3 regions of the Azoarcus sp. DD4 genome follow, and region 2 is predicted to be linked to each of the others. Evidence: predicted binding sites of a transcription regulator. Region 2 holds the regulator's gene; each other region holds the start of a gene.
What was found. Region 2 encodes FNR, which switches genes on or off when oxygen is low (the NO sensors DNR and NnrR bind a similar motif). Its sites were predicted from a motif close to TTGANCTAGNTCAA; they were not measured.

Region 1 (6,158 bases), 1.9 Mb from region 2:
TGTCTCGTCGGTCATCATCCGTCTCCCGATGCACGCGCGGTTGCGTGGTGACGAACTCAGTGTAGATCGCGTTGCAATCGGAATGAATAAGCGGAAATCCGGCCGGTTTGCACCCGGATACCTCCTTGGAGGTATAAGCGGAACGGGTTAAATCGCTGTTTACTATAGTCAGAGATCTGGACGGTGGTCGCCTGACGGGGCGCCGCCGCCCGAACGAGGTATGTCTACATTCCGACCGTGGCGTCCAGCGCCGGTCGGCGACGGAGAGCGCACATGCGCAAGCGACTTACGGATGCGCTCGCCCGGCGCTCCATCCTGCTGTTGGTGGGCCTGGCGATGCTGGCGGTGACGGCGATCGGACTGGCTGGCATGAGCCTGTCGGTGGTGGTGGCGGAAACGGTACAGGGCAGCGCGAGCGCGATCAACGTTGCCGGCAGCCTGCGCCGGCTGACTCACCGCGTCGCCAGCCTGGCGGCGGCGGAGGCGATCAATGGCCGCGTGCCGGGGCCCCGGGTGCGCGACGCGATCGCGCAGTTCGACAGCCATTTCACCCACACCGAGCTGCAGCGGGTGCTGGAACGCGAACCCGACGGCGTGTTCGCGGCAACCTACCGCGGCGTCGAGGCCAGCTGGAAGCTCAGTCTCAAGCCCGGCCTGCAGGCGCTGGGCGAGGCCGGCGTGCCGCCGACGGCGGAGCAGGTGGAGCAGTTGCTGACCGACGTGGACAACTTCGTCGAGCAGCTCAACACGCTGGTGGCGGTGCTGGAGCACGATACCGAAACGCGCATCGGCGAGCTGCGCCGTATCCTGGCGGTGGCCATCGTCGTCACCCTGATCGTGGTCGGCGTCGCGCTGGTGCTGCTGCACCGGCTGGTGCACCGGCCGCTCGGCAATCTGCTCGACGCCGCCAGCCGTATCGGCAGCGGCGACTTCGCAGTGCGTCTGGCGCATACCGGGCGCAACGAACTGGGCCGCGTCGGCGCTGCCTTCAACCTGATGGCGAGCGAGCTCTCCAAGCTCTATCGCGATCTCGAAGCGCGGGTCGAGGCCAAGACGGCCGAACTGCAGCGCAGCAACCGCTCGCTGGAAGTGCTCTACCACGCGATCGCGCGGCTCTACAACGCACCGGCGGCCACCGAAGCCTATACCGAGACGCTGCGCGACATCGAACAGGTGATGGGCTTGAGCGGCAGTCTGGCCTGCATCGAGCCGCGTCACGACGGGCCGGCCACGGTGCTCGCCTCCAGCCTCGGCCCCTGCCCGGAACGGCTGGCCGGCGGCGCCGGCGCGCTCGCCTGCGAGCACTGCCGGGCCCACGCCGTGCCCTGGAGTTACCAGCGCGAGGGCGATCACGAAGTGCTGCGGGTACCCCTACGCGACAGCGACAACCACTACGGCATGTTGCGTTTCGCGCTGCCGGTGGGGCGCCGGCTGGAGGACTGGCAGCGCCAGCTGGTGGAAGCGTTGTCGCGTCACATCGCGATGGCGCTCGGCACCGCCCGCCGCACCGAGCAGGAGCGCCTGCTGGCGCTGCAGGAGGAGCGCTCGGTGATCGCCCGCGAACTGCACGATTCGCTCGCCCAGGCCCTGTCCTACATGAAGATCCAGGTCGCACTGCTGCAGCCGGTGCTGGGCGATCCGTCGCGGCGCGGCGAGGCCGACACCATCCTCGCCGATCTGCGCGCCGGCATCAACGCTGCCTACCGCCAGCTGCGCGAACTGCTGGTGTCCTTCCGTCTGCAGATGAGCGGCGACTTCCCCGACCTGCTGCGTGCGGCGGTGGACGAATACGCCGGCAAGGGCGGGGTCGCCGTCCGGCTCGAAACCCGACTGGCCGACTGTCCGCTCGGCCCCAACCAGGAGGTGCATGTGCTGCACATTGTCCGCGAAGCCCTGTCGAACATGGTGCGCCATGCCGCCGCCACCCAGGCCACCGTCAGCCTCAGCTGCGATCCCGGCCACCGCGTCAGCGTTGTGATCGAGGATAACGGCGTCGGTCTTGCTGCGGTACCGGGCGATGCGCGCAACCACCACGGCATGACCATCATGCGCGAGCGTGCGCGCAGCCTCGGCGGCGAACTCGAGATCGGTGCCGGCAGCGCTGGCGGCACCCGCGTCGCGCTGAGCTTCCAGGCCCAGCCGCGGCCGGCCCACGCGCTGGCGGCCGACGCCGTTGCGAGTCTTGCCGGGGGAGGCGCATGAGCGCCGCCGCCCGGCCGCCCGAAGGCGGCGCGCGCACTCCCGCGGGGGTGGAGCAGGGGTTTCGTGGAGCACTGCTCCACGCCTGCGCAACGGGCTGGCTGTGCAAAGCCAGCCCTGCGGCGCGTAGCGACAGGAGGGTCGTCAAGTGAGCGAGGAGATCCAGCGCGTTGTCCTGGTCGACGACCACCCGCTGTTCCGCAAAGGGCTGGCCCAGCTGTTGGCGACCATCCCGTCCTTCCGGCTGGTCGGCGAGGCGGCCGGTGGCGTCGAGGGGCTGGCGCTGGCGCTGCGGCTGGCGCCCGACCTGCTGCTGCTTGACCTCAACATGAAGGACATGAGTGGCCTGGATGTGCTGCGCGGCGTGCGTGCGGCCCAGCTCGACACCCGGGTGGTCATGGTCACCGTGTCCGATCATGGCGAAGACCTCGTTGCCGCACTGCGCGCCGGCGCCGACGGCTACCTGCTCAAGGACATGGAGCCGGAAGCGATGGTCGCTGCGCTGCGCGAGGCGGCTGCCGGTCGCATCGTGATCTCCGAGCAACTCACCCACCTGATGGCGGTTGCACTGCGGGGCGAGAGCCGGCCGCGTTCGGTGGAAGCGGCCGGCCTAACCGAGCAGGAGCTGCGCATCCTCGAGCACATCGCGGGCGGTCTGTCGAACAAGCTCATCGGTCGCGAGCTCGATATTGCCGAAGGCACCGTCAAGGTCCACGTCAAGCACATCCTGCGCAAGCTGGCGGTGCGCTCGCGGGTGGAGGCCGCGGTGTGGGCGGTGGAGCATCTGCGCGCCCCGGCCTGAGTCGCGTGCCCTGCCTTCGATGAGAGCCATTCTCGTCTTGACTGAGGTCAATGACGGCCCTGGCGGTGAGGGCGCCCAATAGACCCCGTTACCAATGCGGGGAAAAGTTGTGGAATCCGTTTCGATGTTGCGCCGGGGCTTGTTGCGCGGTCGTGTCCGCGCCGTTGCACCGGCCCTGCGCCCGCCCTGGGCGCTGGCCGAAGCGGACTTCCTCGCCCGTTGCAGCCGCTGCGACGCCTGCGTCGCCGCCTGTCCCACAGGCATCGTGGTGACGGGCGAGGGCGGCTTTCCGACGGTCGATTTTTCCCGCGGCGAATGCACTTTCTGTGGCGATTGCGTGCCGCCCTGTACCCCCAGAGCCCTGTCGCGCCCGGCGGCCGATGCGCCGCCGTGGTCGCTGACGGCGCGCATCGGCGACGGCTGTCTGGCCCTGAAGGGGGTGGAATGCCGTGTCTGCGGCGAAGCCTGCGGCGAGGGTGCGATCCGCTTCCGGCCACGCATCGGTGGTGTCGCGCTGGCCGAACTCGATGCCTCGCGCTGCACCGGTTGCGGCGCCTGCCATGCGCCCTGCCCGGTGCGGGCGATTTCCCTGGACATGAATACGAAGCTGGCGATGGAGGAAGGCGCATGAGGATCGCAAGCCTGGTCGTGCGGGCCAAGCCCGAGCACTTTGCCGAACTGGGCGAAACCCTGGGCGAGATCCCGGGCGTGGAGCTGCACGGCACATCGACGGAGAACGGCCGCATGGTCCTCACCATCGAGGACGGTGAGGGCTACTCGATGACCGATTCGATACTGGCGGTGAGCCTGGCCGAGCATGTGCTCGGCGCCACGCTCGCCTATGAATACACCGACGAAGGTCTGGAATTACTGGAGGCGTGAGATGAGCATGGATCGACGCGATTTCATCAAGGCCAATGCGGTCGCCGCGGCAGCGGCGAGCGCCGGCATCGGCATCCCGGTGGTGGCGCAGGCGCAGCCCAATGGCGCCAACGCCACCAAGGTGCGCTGGGACAAGGCGGCCTGCCGCTTCTGCGGCGTCGGCTGTTCGGTGCTGGTGGGCGTGCAGAACGGCCGCGTAGTGGCGACCCAGGGCGATCCGGACGCACCGGTGAACCGCGGCCTGAATTGCATCAAGGGCTACTTCCTGTCCAAGATCATGTACGGCGACGACCGCCTGACCAAGCCACTGCTGCGGATGAAGAACGGCAAGTACGACAAGAACGGCGAATTCACGCCGATCTCGTGGGATCAGGCCTTCGACATCATGGCCGAGAAGTGGAAGGCCGCGATCAAGGAGCAGGGGCCGGATTCGATCTGCATGTTCGGCTCGGGCCAGTGGACCATCTGGGAAGGCTATGCCGCCTCCAAGCTGTTCAAGGCCGGCTTCCGCACCAACAACATCGACCCCAACGCCCGCCACTGCATGGCCTCGGCGGTAACCGGCTTCATGCGTACCTTCGGCATCGACGAGCCGATGGGCTGCTATGACGACATCGAGAACGCCGACGCCTTCGTGCTGTGGGGTTCGAACATGGCGGAGATGCACCCCATCCTGTGGACGCGCATCACCGACCGTCGCCTGTCCAAGGAAGGCAGCGAGGTGCACGTGCTGTCCACCTTCGAGCACCGTTCCTTCGAGCTGGCCGACAACGGCATGATCTTCACGCCGCAGACCGACCTCGCCATCCTCAACTACATCTGCAACTACATCATCCAGACCAAGCGGGTGAACACCGCCTTCGTCAATGCGAACGTGAAGTTCAAGGCCGGCGAGACCGACATCGGCTTCGGCCTGCGCCCCACCCACGCGCTGGAGCAGAAGGCGACCAGCAACGGCTACCCCGGTGCCGACGGCAAGCCCAAGGGCGACGCCAATGCGGCCAAGGACATCAGCTTCGAGGAATTCGCCAGGTTCGTCTCCGAATACACGCTGGAAAAGACGGCCAAGCTGACCGGCGTGCCCGCCGAGCGGCTGAAGCGGCTGGCCGAGGTCTATGCCGATCCGAACAAGAAGGTGATGTCCTTCTGGACCATGGGCTTCAACCAGCACACCCGCGGCACCTGGGTGAACAACATGATCTACAACGTCCACCTGCTGGTGGGCAAGATCAGCGAGCCGGGCAACAGCCCCTTCTCGCTCACCGGCCAGCCGTCGGCCTGCGGCACCGCGCGCGAGGTCGGCACCTTCGCCCACCGCCTGCCGGCCGACATGGTGGTCGCCAACCCGATGCATCGCGCCATCGCCGAGCAGATCTGGAAGCTGCCGGAGGGCACCATCCCGGCCAAGATCGGCCTGCACGCGGTGGCGCAGAGCCGTGCGCTGAAGGACGGCAAGCTCAAGTGCTACTGGACCAGCACCACCAACAACATGCAGGCCGGGCCCAACGTCAACGAGGAGATCTACCCCGGCTGGCGCAACCCGAACGCCTTCGTGGTGGTGTCCGACGTCTATCCGACGGTGTCGGCGCTGTCTGCCGACCTCATCCTGCCCTCGGCGATGTGGACCGAGAAGGAAGGCGCCTTCGGCAACGCCGAGCGCCGCACCCAGTTCTGGCGCCAGCAGGTCAATGCGCCGGGCGAAGCCAAGAGCGACCTGTGGCAGTACATCGAGTTCTCCAAGCGCTTCAAGGTCGAGGAAGTGTGGCCGGCCGAACTCATCGCCAAGAAGCCGGAATTCAAGGGCAAGACCCTGTTCGACGTGCTCTACGCCAACGGCACGGTGAACAAGTTCCCGCTCGCCGACGTCGACAAGGCCAACGCCCACGCCATTCCCGCCTACATGAATGACGAGTCGAAGGCGCTCGGCTTCTACCTGCAGAAAGGCCTGTTCGAGGAATACGCCCAGTTCGGCCGCGGCCACGGTCACGATCTCGCCGACTTCGACGTCTATCACAAGGCGCGCGGCCTGCGCTGGCCGGTGGTGGAGGGCAAGGAAACCCTGTGGCGCTTCCGCGAAGGCTACGACCCCTACGTCAAGCAGGGCGAGGGCGTGAAGTTCTACGGCCACAAGGACGGCAAGGCGGTGGTGTTCGCGCTGCCTTACCAGGATCCGCCGGAGATGCCGGACAAGGAGTTCGACATGTGGTTGTGCACCGGCCGCGTGCTGGAGCACTGGCACACCGGCTCGATGACCCGCCGCGTGCCGGAACTGCAC
Region 2 (6,158 bases):
TGGGCAGCGTTCCCAGGCCGAAGGCCAGCATCAATCCCGCGCCACGCGCGGCCGATCCGGTCACCAGCGCGGTCGCAAGTACGCTATACACCAGCCCGCATGGCAGGAAACCCCACAGCAGGCCGAGCGGCAGCGCCTGCTTCACCGAATGCGCCGGCAGGAATCTGCGCGTCGCCGGTTGCAGCCGGCGCCACAAATGGTGCCCAGCCTTCTCCACCGGCGCGAGCACCGAAGTGAAGCCTGTCAGGTAAAGCCCGAGCGCGATCAGCATCAGGTTGGCGAGAACGTAAAGGCTGATCTGCACCGGCAGCACGCCGCCGTACAGCATGCCGACCGAACCGAGCGCCCCGAGCAGGCCGCCCGTCAGCGTATAGGTGGCGATACGACCGAGGTTGTACGCAAGATGGATGGGCCACTGACGACGGCTTTCCGCTGGCGTACGTACCTGTACGCTGAGTGCCCCGACAATGCCGCCGCACATGCTGACGCAGTGAGTGCCGCCGAGAAGACCAATCAGGAATACCGCAAAGTAGCCGGTTTCAGGCATGGGAAAATCTTGAACGCCCGCGAAAGGCGCGGCTCGAGCAGCAAGGAGAAGCCTGCATTCTACGCTCCCCGCTGCTCCGGCCGCACTCAGATCACGCGGGAATAGCGGGCCCGCTCGCGATCAGCGCGCAGGTAGCGATCGAACACCATGGCAATTCCGCGCACCAGCATCCGCCCTGCCGGCAACACGCTGATCCAGTCGCCCTCTACCTTGAGCAATCCCGCCGCCTCCATCTCCTTGAGATCCGCCAGCTCGTCGGCAAAATACTCGCGGAAGTCGATGAGGTGGGCGATCTCGATGGACTGCATCGACAGCTCGAAATGGCACATCAATGCCTGGATTACAGAACGCCGCAGCAGGTCGTCGGCAGTCAGTTCGATGCCACGCAATACCGGTAGCTCGTCACGATCCAGCACGTCATAGTATTCGTCCAGCGTCTTCACGTTCTGCGAATAGACCGGACCGATCTTCCCGATCGCCGACACACCGAACGCGAGCAGATCGCACTCGGCCTGGGTCGAATAACCCTGGAAGTTGCGGTGCAGCCGGCCCTGCCGCTGGGCGACGGTAAGCTCGTCGTCGGGTTTGGCGAAGTGATCCATCCCGATGTAGACGTAGCCGGCCTCGGTCAGACGGCGGATGGCGAGTTGCAGGATCTGCAGCTTCGCATCGGCACTCGGCATGTCGCTCTGGAGGATGCGGCGCTGCGGTTTGAACAGTCCGGGGAGATGAGCGTAACTGTAGAGCGAGATACGGTCCGGCGAGATGTCCAGCACCTGCTCAAGCGTGCGGTTGAAGCTGATCACGTTCTGCTTGGGCAGGCCGTAGATAAGGTCCATGCTAACCGACTTGAAGCCGGTGGCGCGGGCCGCTTCGATCACCAGGCGCGTCTCTTCGACGCTTTGCACCCGGTTGACCGCGCGCTGCACGTCTTCGGCGAAGTCCTGCACGCCGACGCTCATACGGTTGAACCCCAGGGTGGCCAACAATTCGACCGTGTCGAAATCGACTTTGCGTGGGTCGACCTCGATCGAATACTCGCCGTTGGGCACCAGATTGAAATGCGCCCGCACCGAATCCATCAACTGTCGCAGTTCCTCGTGCGACAGGAAGGTGGGCGTGCCGCCGCCGAGGTGCAACTGGGTGACCTGGCGGCTGCCACCGAGCGCGGCAGCCTGCATCTCGATCTCCTTGGCCAGATATTTCAAGTATTTGGCCGAACGCCCGTGATCCTTGGTGATGATCTTGTTGCAGGCACAGTAGTAGCAGATCGTGTTACAGAACGGGATGTGGAAGTATAATGACAGCGGTCGGCTAACCCCGCCAACCGCCCGTCTGGCCAACCAATCCTGCAAAGCCCTCGCATCGAACGCTTCGACAAAACGATCGGCCGTCGGATACGAGGTATAACGCGGTCCGTTGATGTCGAACCTGCGTATGAGTTGCGGATCGAAGATGAGGTCTGTGTGGGCGTTCATGATCGTGCTGCGGCAATGTGTGCCGAACAATGGCAGAAAGCCGGCGTTTTGTGGTTGACTTGGATCAACGCGACGATCCTCCTACAAACTCGGAGCAAGTGTATCGTGCAGATGAAGGCAGCAGTGCCGATTACTGTAGCAGGACTCAAGACGGCCTGTTCCCAATGCAACCTGGTGGAACTCTGCCTCCCCTTCGGGATGACCGAAAACGAGATCGACCGGCTTGACGAGCTGGTCGGCGCACGACGCAAGATCAAGCGTCAGCAACATCTGTATCGGGCTGGCGATCCCTTCGAAGCAATCTACGCGATCCGCGCCGGTTCGTTCAAGACGGATGTGCTGCTCGAAGATGGCCGGGACCAGGTCACCGGCTTCCAGATGACCGGCGAAATCATCGGCCTGGACGGCATCAGCAACGAAGTTCACTCCTGCAACGCGATCGCGCTGGAAGACAGCGAGGTTTGCGTGATCGCCTATGCGAAGCTGGAGGAACTGTCGCGTGAAATCGAGGGCCTGCAGCACCAGTTCCACAAGGTGATGAGCCGCGAGATCGTGCGCGACCACGGCGTGATGATGCTGCTTGGATCCATGCGGGCCGAAGAGCGCCTCGCCGCCTTTCTGCTGAACATGTCGCAGCGCTTTACTGCGCGCGGCTTCTCCGCTGCAGAATTCCACCTGCGCATGACGCGCGAGGAAATCGGCTCCTATCTCGGGCTCAAACTCGAGACCGTCTCCCGTGCCTTCTCGCGCTTCCAGGACGAAGGGCTGGTTGCTGTCCAGCAGAAACACATTCGTATCCTCGACAGTGCCGGCCTCAAGAAACTGATCCAGCACCAGTCAGCCTGCCGCTGACGGCCGCGGGCCAGCCACCCCGGCCGTTGTCGCACTCAGCGCTCCAGCACGTAGGTGCCCGGTGCCGGAGCCAGTTGGGGAAAGACATCCGAGGCAGCCGGCCGCGCGTCGACCAGCGCCCCTGCACGGGGTTTCAACCACTGCATCCAGTCCTCCCACCAGCTCCCCTGATGCTGTTCGGCGCGTTCCAGCCATGCGTCCGCGCTTTCGGATCGATGCGCCTCGGCGACCCGGAAGCTCCGCTTTGGCGGTTTGACCACAGGATTGACGATGCCGAGGATGTGACCCGAACTCGATAGCACATAGCGCTTTGGTCCTATGACCAGATTGTTCACCCTGAAGGTCTCGGCCCAGGGCGCAATGTGGTCATCCTCGGCTGCTACCGCGTAAAGCGGTTGAGTGATCATTCCCAGGTCCAGGGGCTCGCCCGCAACCACCAGTGCATCCTTCTGTACCAGCCTGTTGTGCAGATAGAGTTCGCGCAGGTACCACGCATGCATCGCGTACGGCATGCGCGTTGTATCCATGTTCCAGTACAGCACGTCGAACGGTGGAGGCGTCTCGCCGTAGAGCCAGCCATGCACCACGTAATGCCAGATCAGACTGTTGGAACGCAACAGACGGAACGCCGAAGCCATCTCCTTGCCGTCGAGAAAGCCCTTGCGCGCCATGCCGTCGGTCAGGTAGCGAATGCTTGCCTCATCGATGAAGACCTCTATATCGCCCGGCTTGCGAAAATCGACCAGGGTGGTGAACAAGGTCCAGTCCGCAACAGGCACCGCATCTTCGGCGAAATGGCGGTTCGCCCAGGCCATGTACATGCTCAGCGCCGTACCGCCGATGCAGTAACCGGCTGCGTGGACCTTGTCCGCTCCGGTGAAGGCACGCGCCGCCTCCACCGCGGCATGCACTCCCTTCATCAGGTAATCGTCGAACCGGTAATCCCGCATTGCAGCGTCGGGGTTCTTCCAGCTCGTGATGAATACGTCCAGCCCCCGATCGAGCAGAAAACGGATCATGCTCTTCTTCGGCACAAGGTCGAGGATGTAGAACTTGTTAATCCAGGGCGTAACGATCACCACCGGTTCGGCATGCACCTTGGGCTGCGTCGGAGCATAGTGAATTAGCTCGAGCAGTTCGTTGCGAAACACCACCGCCCCAGGAGTCGTCGCGAGATTCTCGCCAACAGTGAAATCGTCCGGATTGGTCATTCGGACATTGCCGCTCCGAAGATCCTCGAGCAGGTTGTGCAGGCCTTGAGCCAGACTCTCGCCCCGCGTCTCGACTGCCTTGCGCAAGGCAACCGGATTGGTCCACAGGAAATTGGTCGGAGCCACCGCGTTGAGCCATTTCCGCCACCAGAACGCCGCCCGTCTGCGCTCCTTGCCCGACAGCCCCGGAGTGTCGTAGAGCATATCCTGCATGTGGTGGGTCAGCGCCAGGTACCACTCCTTGGTGAGATCCCAAGTCGGCGAGTCGGTCCAAACCGGATCGGAAAAACGGGCATCGTCGACGTTCGGACGGATAGGATCCTCGCCCGCCAGGCCCACAACGCGGTTCCAGGTGTGCCACTGCAAACGCCACAGGTCGCTCGACAAGCGCGCAAACCGCTCCGCGAGTTCCTGCGGATGTGAAAGCCACGCCAGCTGCGCGTGGACAATGGGCGCAGCCATGCCGAGCGGATCGAACGTACCTTCCACCAGTTCGTGCAGCTGCTGCGCCGTCCGCCTTACAGCCAGGCCGGGATCGAGCCGATCAATCTTCTTCATGTTTCACCCTGGAAATGATGGGATCCTGCCTTCGGTCATCCGTCCTGATTCTGCCACTACCCGCCAGCGCAGCAACCATGAATAACGATTAGCACAATTCGTATCGCGTCCCGCGCTGCGACAAGACAGGAGACGGCCAACCGAGCCGATGTTCGATGGCTTTGGCAAATGCAGCCGAGGCGCCGGCCTCGCCGTGTACGATAAACGTCTGACGCGGCGGCCTGGAAAAATGCGCCAGCCAGGCGAGCAAGGCGGGCTGATCGGCATGAGCCGACAGACCACCTATTGTATGAACGCTCGCCTTGACCGGAATGCGCTCACCAAAGATTGTTACCGCCCGTGCGCCATCCACGAGGCGCCTCCCCAACGTTCCAGCAGCCTGGAATCCCGTCATCACAATGGCGCAAGCGCTACGTCCAAGGTTGTAGCGCAGGTGGTGCTTGATCCGGCCGGCATCGCACATGCCACTCGCCGAGACGATAACCAGACCAGAGGGGCGACTGTTCAGCGCCATGGACTCCTCTACGTCCTGCACAAAACGTACTTTGAAGCGATCTGCATGACGTTGAGACCATGCAAAGAGCTCACGGCTCTCGGCGTCCCAAAGCCCCTCATGTCGCACCGTCAATTCGGTCACCGCCGACGCCATCGGCGAATCGACGACGACCTCAAGCGGATCCATCTTCCCTTCACGTACGAGTTTGGCAAGCACGAACAACAATTCCTGAGTACGGCCCACCGCGAACGCCGGAATGATGACATTCCCGCGCCTGCGTTTCAGGGTCTCGTGCACGACTGCTGCCAGTTCCTCTTCAGTCTCGCTCATCGAACGGTGGGCACGGTTACCGTAGGTGGACTCGACGCACAGAAAATCAGCCGCCCCGATGAAGGCGGGGTCACGTAGCACCGGGCGCTCAGGCTGCCCGAGATCCCCCGTCATCACCAGCCGACGCTCTCCCTTTCCTTCCACGACGGAAATTTCGAGGATCGCCGACCCTAGGATATGACCCGCATTGCGAAACACACAACGCACGCCCGGCCCTGGTTTCAACTCGACGTCGTAGTCCACCGCACGCAGACGCTGCAGACTGGCGCGAGCCTGCGCAACCGTATAGAGCGGTGCGACATCCCAACCACGTCTCGCATGGCGGGCACGCTGATGTCGATTGAGCCATTCGGCCTCCTTTTCCTGTATATGGGCCGAATCGAGCAGGATGACGCCTGCCAGGTCCACCGTAGCGGACGTCGCGTACACCGGTCCTTTGTACCCAAGGGCGATGAGTCGCGGCAACAAGCCTGCGTGGTCCAGATGAGCGTGAGTAAGAAGCACGAAATCAATCGCCGTCAGATCGAAGTCCAGCGCCCTGAGGTTCTTCAGGGGGGCGTCCCGCCCTCCCTGGAAAAGACCGCAGTCAACCAGGAAACAACCGGCCTGATGCCTAACCTGCGCGCATGAACCCGTCACCTCGCCAGCGGCACCGTGGAACGTGATATCCATGTTTCACCTCCAAC
Region 3 (6,158 bases), 2.4 Mb from region 2:
TGAAATCGGCCAGGCAGACGATGCCGCCGCCTTCCAGCGCGAGCTGGCGCAGGGTTTCGCCGCTGGAGGCGCGCAGGCTGGGGGTGATGGCCCAAGTGTCGCCGTCGGCCGTGCGCAGCGGCCACTGGTTGAGGCTGTCCGGCTGGGTGAAGCCGAGCAGTTCGTGGCCGGCGAGGTCGTCCACGCTCTGCGGGGTGCCGCGGCGGGCGAGGTAGGCGGGGCTGGCGAGTACGCGCAGGCGGTTGGCGCCGAGCGGGCGGGCGTGCAGGGTGGAGTCGCGCAGCGCGCCGATGCGGATGGCGACGTCGGTGCGCTGTTCCAGCAGGTCGATGATCTGGTCGCTGGTGTTGAGCTCCAGCTCGATCTGCGGGTAGCGCTCGCGGAAGCCCGCGACCAGCGGAACCACGACGTGCAGCATGAAGGGCGAGGCGGCGTTCACCCGCAGCCGGCCGGCGGGTTGCTGGCGGCGCAGCGCCATCTGTTCTTCGGCTTCCTCGACGCTGGCGAGGATGCGGCGCGCCTGGGCGAGAAAGGTCGCGCCCTCCTCGGTGAGTTCCAGCCGGCGGGTGGTCCGCCGCAGCAGGGTGACTTCCAGCTTTTCCTCCAGCCGGCTGAGCGCACGGCTGACGCCCGAGGTGGTCTGGCCGAGCTGTTCGGCGGCGGCGGTGATGGAACCGGTGTCGACCACGCGGGTGAGCGCGAGCAGTTCGTCGAGGGTGGTTTTCATTATTGACGCTCCAGCAAGTATCTTTGGCTTCAGACCCGGTTTTTCTGCATGAGTCTGGCGCGGAAACTGCGCTCCTGCAAACCCTCAACCGGAGTCTTCCCATGCCACTCGCCTTGCTGGCGCTCACCTTGAGCGCCTTCGCCATCGGCACGACGGAGTTCGTCATCGTCGGCCTCATTCCCACCATCGCCGCCGACCTCGGCGTCAGCCTGCCGTCGGCGGGCCTGCTGGTCAGCCTCTATGCGCTCGGCGTCGCGGTCGGTGCGCCGCTGCTGACCGCGCTCACCGGCCGCTTGCCGCGCAAGCAGTTGCTGCTCGGGCTGATGGCGCTGTTCACCGTCGGCAACCTGCTCGCCTGGCAGGCGCCGGGCTACGAATCGCTGGTCGCCGCGCGCATCGTCACCGGGCTGGCGCACGGGGTGTTCTTCTCGATCGGCTCGACCATCGCTACCGGCCTGGTGGCAAAGGAGAAGGCGGCGAGCGCGATCGCGACGATGTTCTCGGGCCTTACCGTGGCGCTGGTCACCGGCGTGCCGCTGGGCACCTTCATCGGCCAGCACTTCGGCTGGCGCGAGACCTTCCTGGCGGTGTCGCTGCTCGGCGTGCTCGCCTTCATCGGCAGCCTGATCTTCGTGCCGCGCGGCATCCGCCACACGCCGCCGGCCTCGCTGCTGCGCCAGCTGGCGGTGCTGAAGGCGCCGCGCCTGCTGCTGGTGTATGCGATGACGGCGGTGGGCTACGGCGGCTCCTTCGTCGCCTTCACCTTCCTCGCGCCCATCCTGCAGCAGATCAGCGGCTTCTCGGCCGGCAGCGTCAGCCTGGTGCTGCTGGTGTATGGCGTGTCGGTGGCGGTGGGCAACATCTGGGGCGGCAAGCTGGCCGACCGCCGTGGCCCGATCGGCGCGCTCAAGCTGATCTTCCTGCTGCTCGCCGCGGTGCTGCTGGTGCTGAGCGTGACCGCCGCCAACCCGTGGCTGGCCGTCGCCACCGTACTGCTGTGGGGCGCGGTCGCCTTCGGCAACGTCCCCGGCCTGCAGGTGTACGTGGTGCAGCAGGCCGAACGCCACACCCCGCATGCGGTGGACGTGGCCTCGGGCCTCAACATCGCCGCCTTCAACCTCGGCATCGCCGGCGGCGCCTGGGGCGGCGGGCTGATCGTCGCCCATGTCGGCCTCATCCACACCGCCTGGATAGGCGCGCTGGTGGTGCTGATCGCCTACGCCCTCACCGCCTGGAGCGGCCGGCTGGACCGCCGCGACCCGGACTTCGACGAACTCGCCCCGGCCACTGCTGCCGCGGCTGCCCACTGATCACCACAAACAGGAGCACCCCATGTCCATCCCCATGCCCGCCATCGGCCTCGGCACCTTCCGCCTGCAGGGCCAGACCGTGATCGACTCGGTACGCAGCGGCCTCGAACTCGGCTACCGCCACATCGACACCGCGCAGATCTACGCCAACGAGGCCGAAGTCGGCCAGGCGATCGCGGAGAGCGGCGTCGCCCGCGACCAGCTCTTCATCACCACCAAGATCTGGACCGAGAACCTCGCCGCCGAAAGGCTGATCCCCAGCCTGGAAGACAGCCTCGCCAAGCTGCGCCTGGAACAGGTCGACCTGACGCTGATCCACTGGCCTTCGCCCGGCGACGCGGTGCCGCTCGCCGAAAGCCTTGCGGCGCTGAGGGAAGCGAAGCGCCGCGGGCTGACGCGACTCATCGGTGTGTCCAACTTCACCATCGCCCACCTGCAGCAGGCCATCGCGCTGCTCGGCGCCGGCGAGATCGCCACCAACCAGGTGGAACTCCACCCGCTGCTGCAGAACCGCGAGCTCGCGGAATTCGCCCGCGCACAAGGCATCCACCTCACCGCCTACATGCCGCTCGCCTATGGGAAAGTGCTGGCGGAGCCGGTGGTACAGCGCATCGCCGCCGCGCACGACGCCACGCCGGCACAGGTGGCGCTGGCCTGGCTGCTGCAGCAGGGCTACGCGGTGATTCCGTCCTCCACGAAGCGCGACAACCTGGCAGGCAACCTCGCCGCCGACCGCATGCGCTTGAGCGCGGCGGAGATGGCGGAGATCGCCGCACTGGACCGCGGCGAACGGGTGGCCAACCCGGACTTCGCGCCCGACTGGGACTGAGCGCGTCAACGACGGCGCCCGGCGCGAGGCCGGGCGCAAGGACTTCCGTTGCCGTACTACGCCTATTTGCCGAACGGCGTCGGCCGCGGCGTCGCGTCGGACGACGGCGGCAGGATGGGCAGCGTGAAGCTGGGCTGGTCGCCGGTCAGGGTCTTGAGGTAGGCGACGATCCTGGCGTTCTCCTCGGCGGTGAACTTCTTGCCCAGCTGCAGGCGCCCCATGGTATCGACCGCCTGGCCCAGGGTGTTGGCGGCACCGTCGTGGAAGTACGGGTAGGTCAGCTCGACGTTGCGCAGGGTGGGCACCTTGAAGTTGAAGCGGTCGGCATCCTTGCCGGTGACCGCGCTGCGGCCTTCGGCCGGGCTCCGGGCCTTGTACGGCTCGACGATGCCCATCTTCTGGAAGGAGGTGCCGCCCACCGCCTCGCCGTTGTGACAGGCAACGCAACCGCTGTCCTTGAACAGCGCATAGCCCTCGAGCTCCTCCCTGGAGAGCGCGTCCTTCTTGCCCAGCAGCCATTGGTCGAAACGGGAGTTCGGCGTGACCAGCGTCTTCTCGAACTCGGCGATGGCCTGGGTCACCTGGTCGATGTCGATGGTATCGGCACCGAACACCTGCCTGAATTCGCGCACATAGCCCGGGATCGACTGCAGCACGTCGATGGCCAGGGTATGGGTGAAGGCCATTTCGCCCGGATTGGCGATCGGGCCGCCGGCCTGCGCCTTGAGGTCGGCCGCGCGGCCGTCCCAGAACTGGGCGACGTTGAGGCTGGAGTTCAGCACCGTCGGCGCATTGATCGGGCCTTGCTGCCACTTGTCGCCGATGGACGTGGGGATGTTGTCGGTGCCGCCCATCGACAGGTTGTGGCAGGAGTTGCAGGAGATGAAGCCGGATTTGGAAAGGCGGGGATCGAAGTAGAGCTTCTTGCCCAGTTCGGCCTGGCCGAGGTTGATGTTGGCCGGTGGCTTGACGGGCTGGATGGGTTCGTCCGAACCGGCCGCAACGGCGGCTGCGGCCCAGGTGGCGGCGGCGACGGCGGTCGCCAGTACAAGCGGTCGGGCATGCATTCCGTGTGCTCCTTCTCGTGTGGTCGCGGACGATTTTCCGCGTCGCAGTTGGCCCGGGATTGACTCAGATCAACCCTGTTCATGCGCCTGGCAAATAGGGTCTATAGCTCTTGGCAATACCGCGGCATCGAGGGGGAATCAGCATGAAGCTCACCGAGTTGCGCTACATCGTGGCACTCGCCCAGGACAAAAGCTTCAGCCGCGCGGCGGAGCGCTGTTCGGTCAGCCAGCCCACGCTCAGCGTCGCCATCGCGCGTTTCGAGGACGAGCTGGGCGTGCATCTGTTCGAGCGCGGCAAGTCGCAGGTCAGCCCGACCGCGATCGGCCTGCAGGTGGTGGAGCAGGCCCAGCGCACGCTGCAGGAGGCGGAACGGATACGGCAGATCGCGCAGGGCGGCCGCGACCAGCTCGAAGGTCCGCTGCGCCTTGGCGTGATCCACACCATCGGCCCATACCTGCTCCCCCAGCTCATCCGCGCACTCAGGGGCATCGCACCGGCGATGCCCCTGCTGATCGAGGAGAACATGACCTCGGCGCTGGCCGAGCTGCTGGACAGCAACGACATCGACGTCGCGATCGTCGCATTGCCTTTCGAGGTGCCCGGCATCCTGACGCGCCCGCTCTACGACGAAGCCTTCAAGGTGGTGGTGCCGCGCGGCCACGCCTGGGAAGCAAGGGGGCACATCGGCCCGGAGGAAGTGACGGGCGACGAGGTCCTGCTGCTCAAGGCCGGCAACTGTTTCCGCGACCAGGTGCTGGATGCCTGTCCGCAGGTGAGCCGGCCGGATTCCGACGTCCGCCTCGGCCATTCGATCGGCACCATCCGCTGCATGGTCGCATCGGGCCTGGGGGTGTCGGTGCTGCCGGCGGGCGCGCTGCGCCAGCCCTACAGCAACGACATGATCAGCGTCATCCCCTTCCGCCCGCCGGTGCCCTCGCGGCGGGTGGCGCTGGCCTGGCGCGTCGGCTTCGTCCGGCCCAAGGCAATCGACGCCCTGCTTGCCGCGGTGGCGTCGATGGAGGATGGCGACTACCAGCTGCTGGTCTAGCAACGGTGCGCAGGCCGCCGCCCAAACTTGGCACTGCCTGCCACCGCCCGTATCATCTGCCGCCAACCCGGCATCGCTACCACGGCGCAGAATGGACGCTCCGCGTCCCGCGCCCCGGTCAGGAGCAAACGGGCATACGAAGCACGGTCGGCCTTCGCCGAACCGCGCCACCAGGAGACAGAGGCATGAATACCCCGCACTTCGCGCTGGGGGCGCAGCCGCTTTCGCCCCCGATCCGGTCGACCAAGGCCTGGGCCGACACCGTCAATTCGCGTTTTCTCCCGCTCGAGCACACCGCCTTGCGGTCCGACGATTTCGTGGCCCAGATCGACGTGCTCGAACAGGTGCCCAGCGGGCTGGCGATGGTCCGCAGCCAGGCCCATCGGGTGGCCCGCACCCGCAGCCTGGCGGAGCGCTCGGACCAGGGCTATTTCAAGACCTTCTGGCTGCTGCGCGGCCGTTGCGCGATCGAGCAGGGCAGCCAGCGCTCCACGCTGGAACCCGGCAGCTGGACGGTCTATGACACCACTCGGCCCTACGCGATCGAGCTCGGCGACGACAGCCAGTTCCTCGTGCTGCTGCTGCCGCACGCCGCCTGCCAGGAGTGGCAGCCCTACAGCGAGCAGCTGTGCGGTTATCCCCTCGCCGCGGATGCCTGCTCGCGCGGCGCACTGTTTGCGCTGATGTCGCTGTTCGGCCAGCCCGCCGACACGCCGTCGCCGGAAGCCAGGGCGGTGGTCGATGCCGCCGGCCGCCTGCTGTCCGCCTCCATCCTGCAGCAGGCCTGCGTGCGCGAGCGCGGCGGCCGGCTGGAGCGCCGGCTGGAAGAAGCGCGGCGCTATGTCGTCGCCCACCTGAGCGACGCGAGGCTGACGCCCGACCGCCTCGCCGCGGCGCTCAACATCTCGCGCCGCGCGCTCTACCTGCTGTTCAAGTCCATCGGCCTCACGCCCGGCGGCTTCATCCTCGAAGCCCGCCTCGAATGCTGCCGCAGCGCGCTGGCCGACCCGATCCGGCGCCACCGCACCATTACCGACATCGCGCTCGAAAGCGGCTTCTGCGACAGCGCCCACTTCAGCCGTCTGTTCAAGGCGCGCTTCGGGCTCACCCCGCGCCAGTGGCGGGAGCGCAACTGACACCGCCGCGCGCCGCCCGTAAGTGCACGCCGGTACAAAG

Region 1: a site for FNR is predicted at 3,039-3,052, ahead of napF (ferredoxin-type protein NapF). Genes of this name have one in related genera too.
Region 3: a site for FNR is predicted at 3,993-4,006, ahead of CJ010_RS22300 (cytochrome-c peroxidase). Genes of this name have one in related genera too.

The regions. Positions count from the first base shown of each region.
Region 1 covers NZ_CP022958.1:5,333,247-5,339,404, reverse strand. Annotated here, with positions in the region: gene CJ010_RS24785 (Crp/Fnr family transcriptional regulator) at 1-15, opposite strand, end outside; gene CJ010_RS24780 (HAMP domain-containing protein) at 274-2,202, shown strand; gene narL (two-component system response regulator NarL) at 2,348-3,001, shown strand; gene napF (ferredoxin-type protein NapF) at 3,126-3,632, shown strand; gene CJ010_RS24765 (chaperone NapD) at 3,629-3,883, shown strand; gene napA (nitrate reductase catalytic subunit NapA) at 3,885-6,158, shown strand, end outside.
Region 2 covers NZ_CP022958.1:1,807,792-1,813,949, reverse strand. Annotated here, with positions in the region: gene CJ010_RS08525 (sulfite exporter TauE/SafE family protein) at 1-547, opposite strand, end outside; gene hemN (oxygen-independent coproporphyrinogen III oxidase) at 634-2,025, opposite strand; gene fnr (fumarate/nitrate reduction transcriptional regulator Fnr) at 2,137-2,877, shown strand; gene CJ010_RS08510 (alpha/beta hydrolase) at 2,913-4,646, opposite strand; gene CJ010_RS08505 (MBL fold metallo-hydrolase RNA specificity domain-containing protein) at 4,735-6,144, opposite strand.
Region 3 covers NZ_CP022958.1:4,817,699-4,823,856, forward strand. Annotated here, with positions in the region: gene CJ010_RS22285 (LysR substrate-binding domain-containing protein) at 1-727, opposite strand, end outside; gene CJ010_RS22290 (MFS transporter) at 829-2,037, shown strand; gene dkgB (2,5-didehydrogluconate reductase DkgB) at 2,060-2,866, shown strand; gene CJ010_RS22300 (cytochrome-c peroxidase) at 2,929-3,933, opposite strand; gene CJ010_RS22305 (LysR substrate-binding domain-containing protein) at 4,077-4,982, shown strand; gene CJ010_RS22310 (helix-turn-helix domain-containing protein) at 5,168-6,118, shown strand.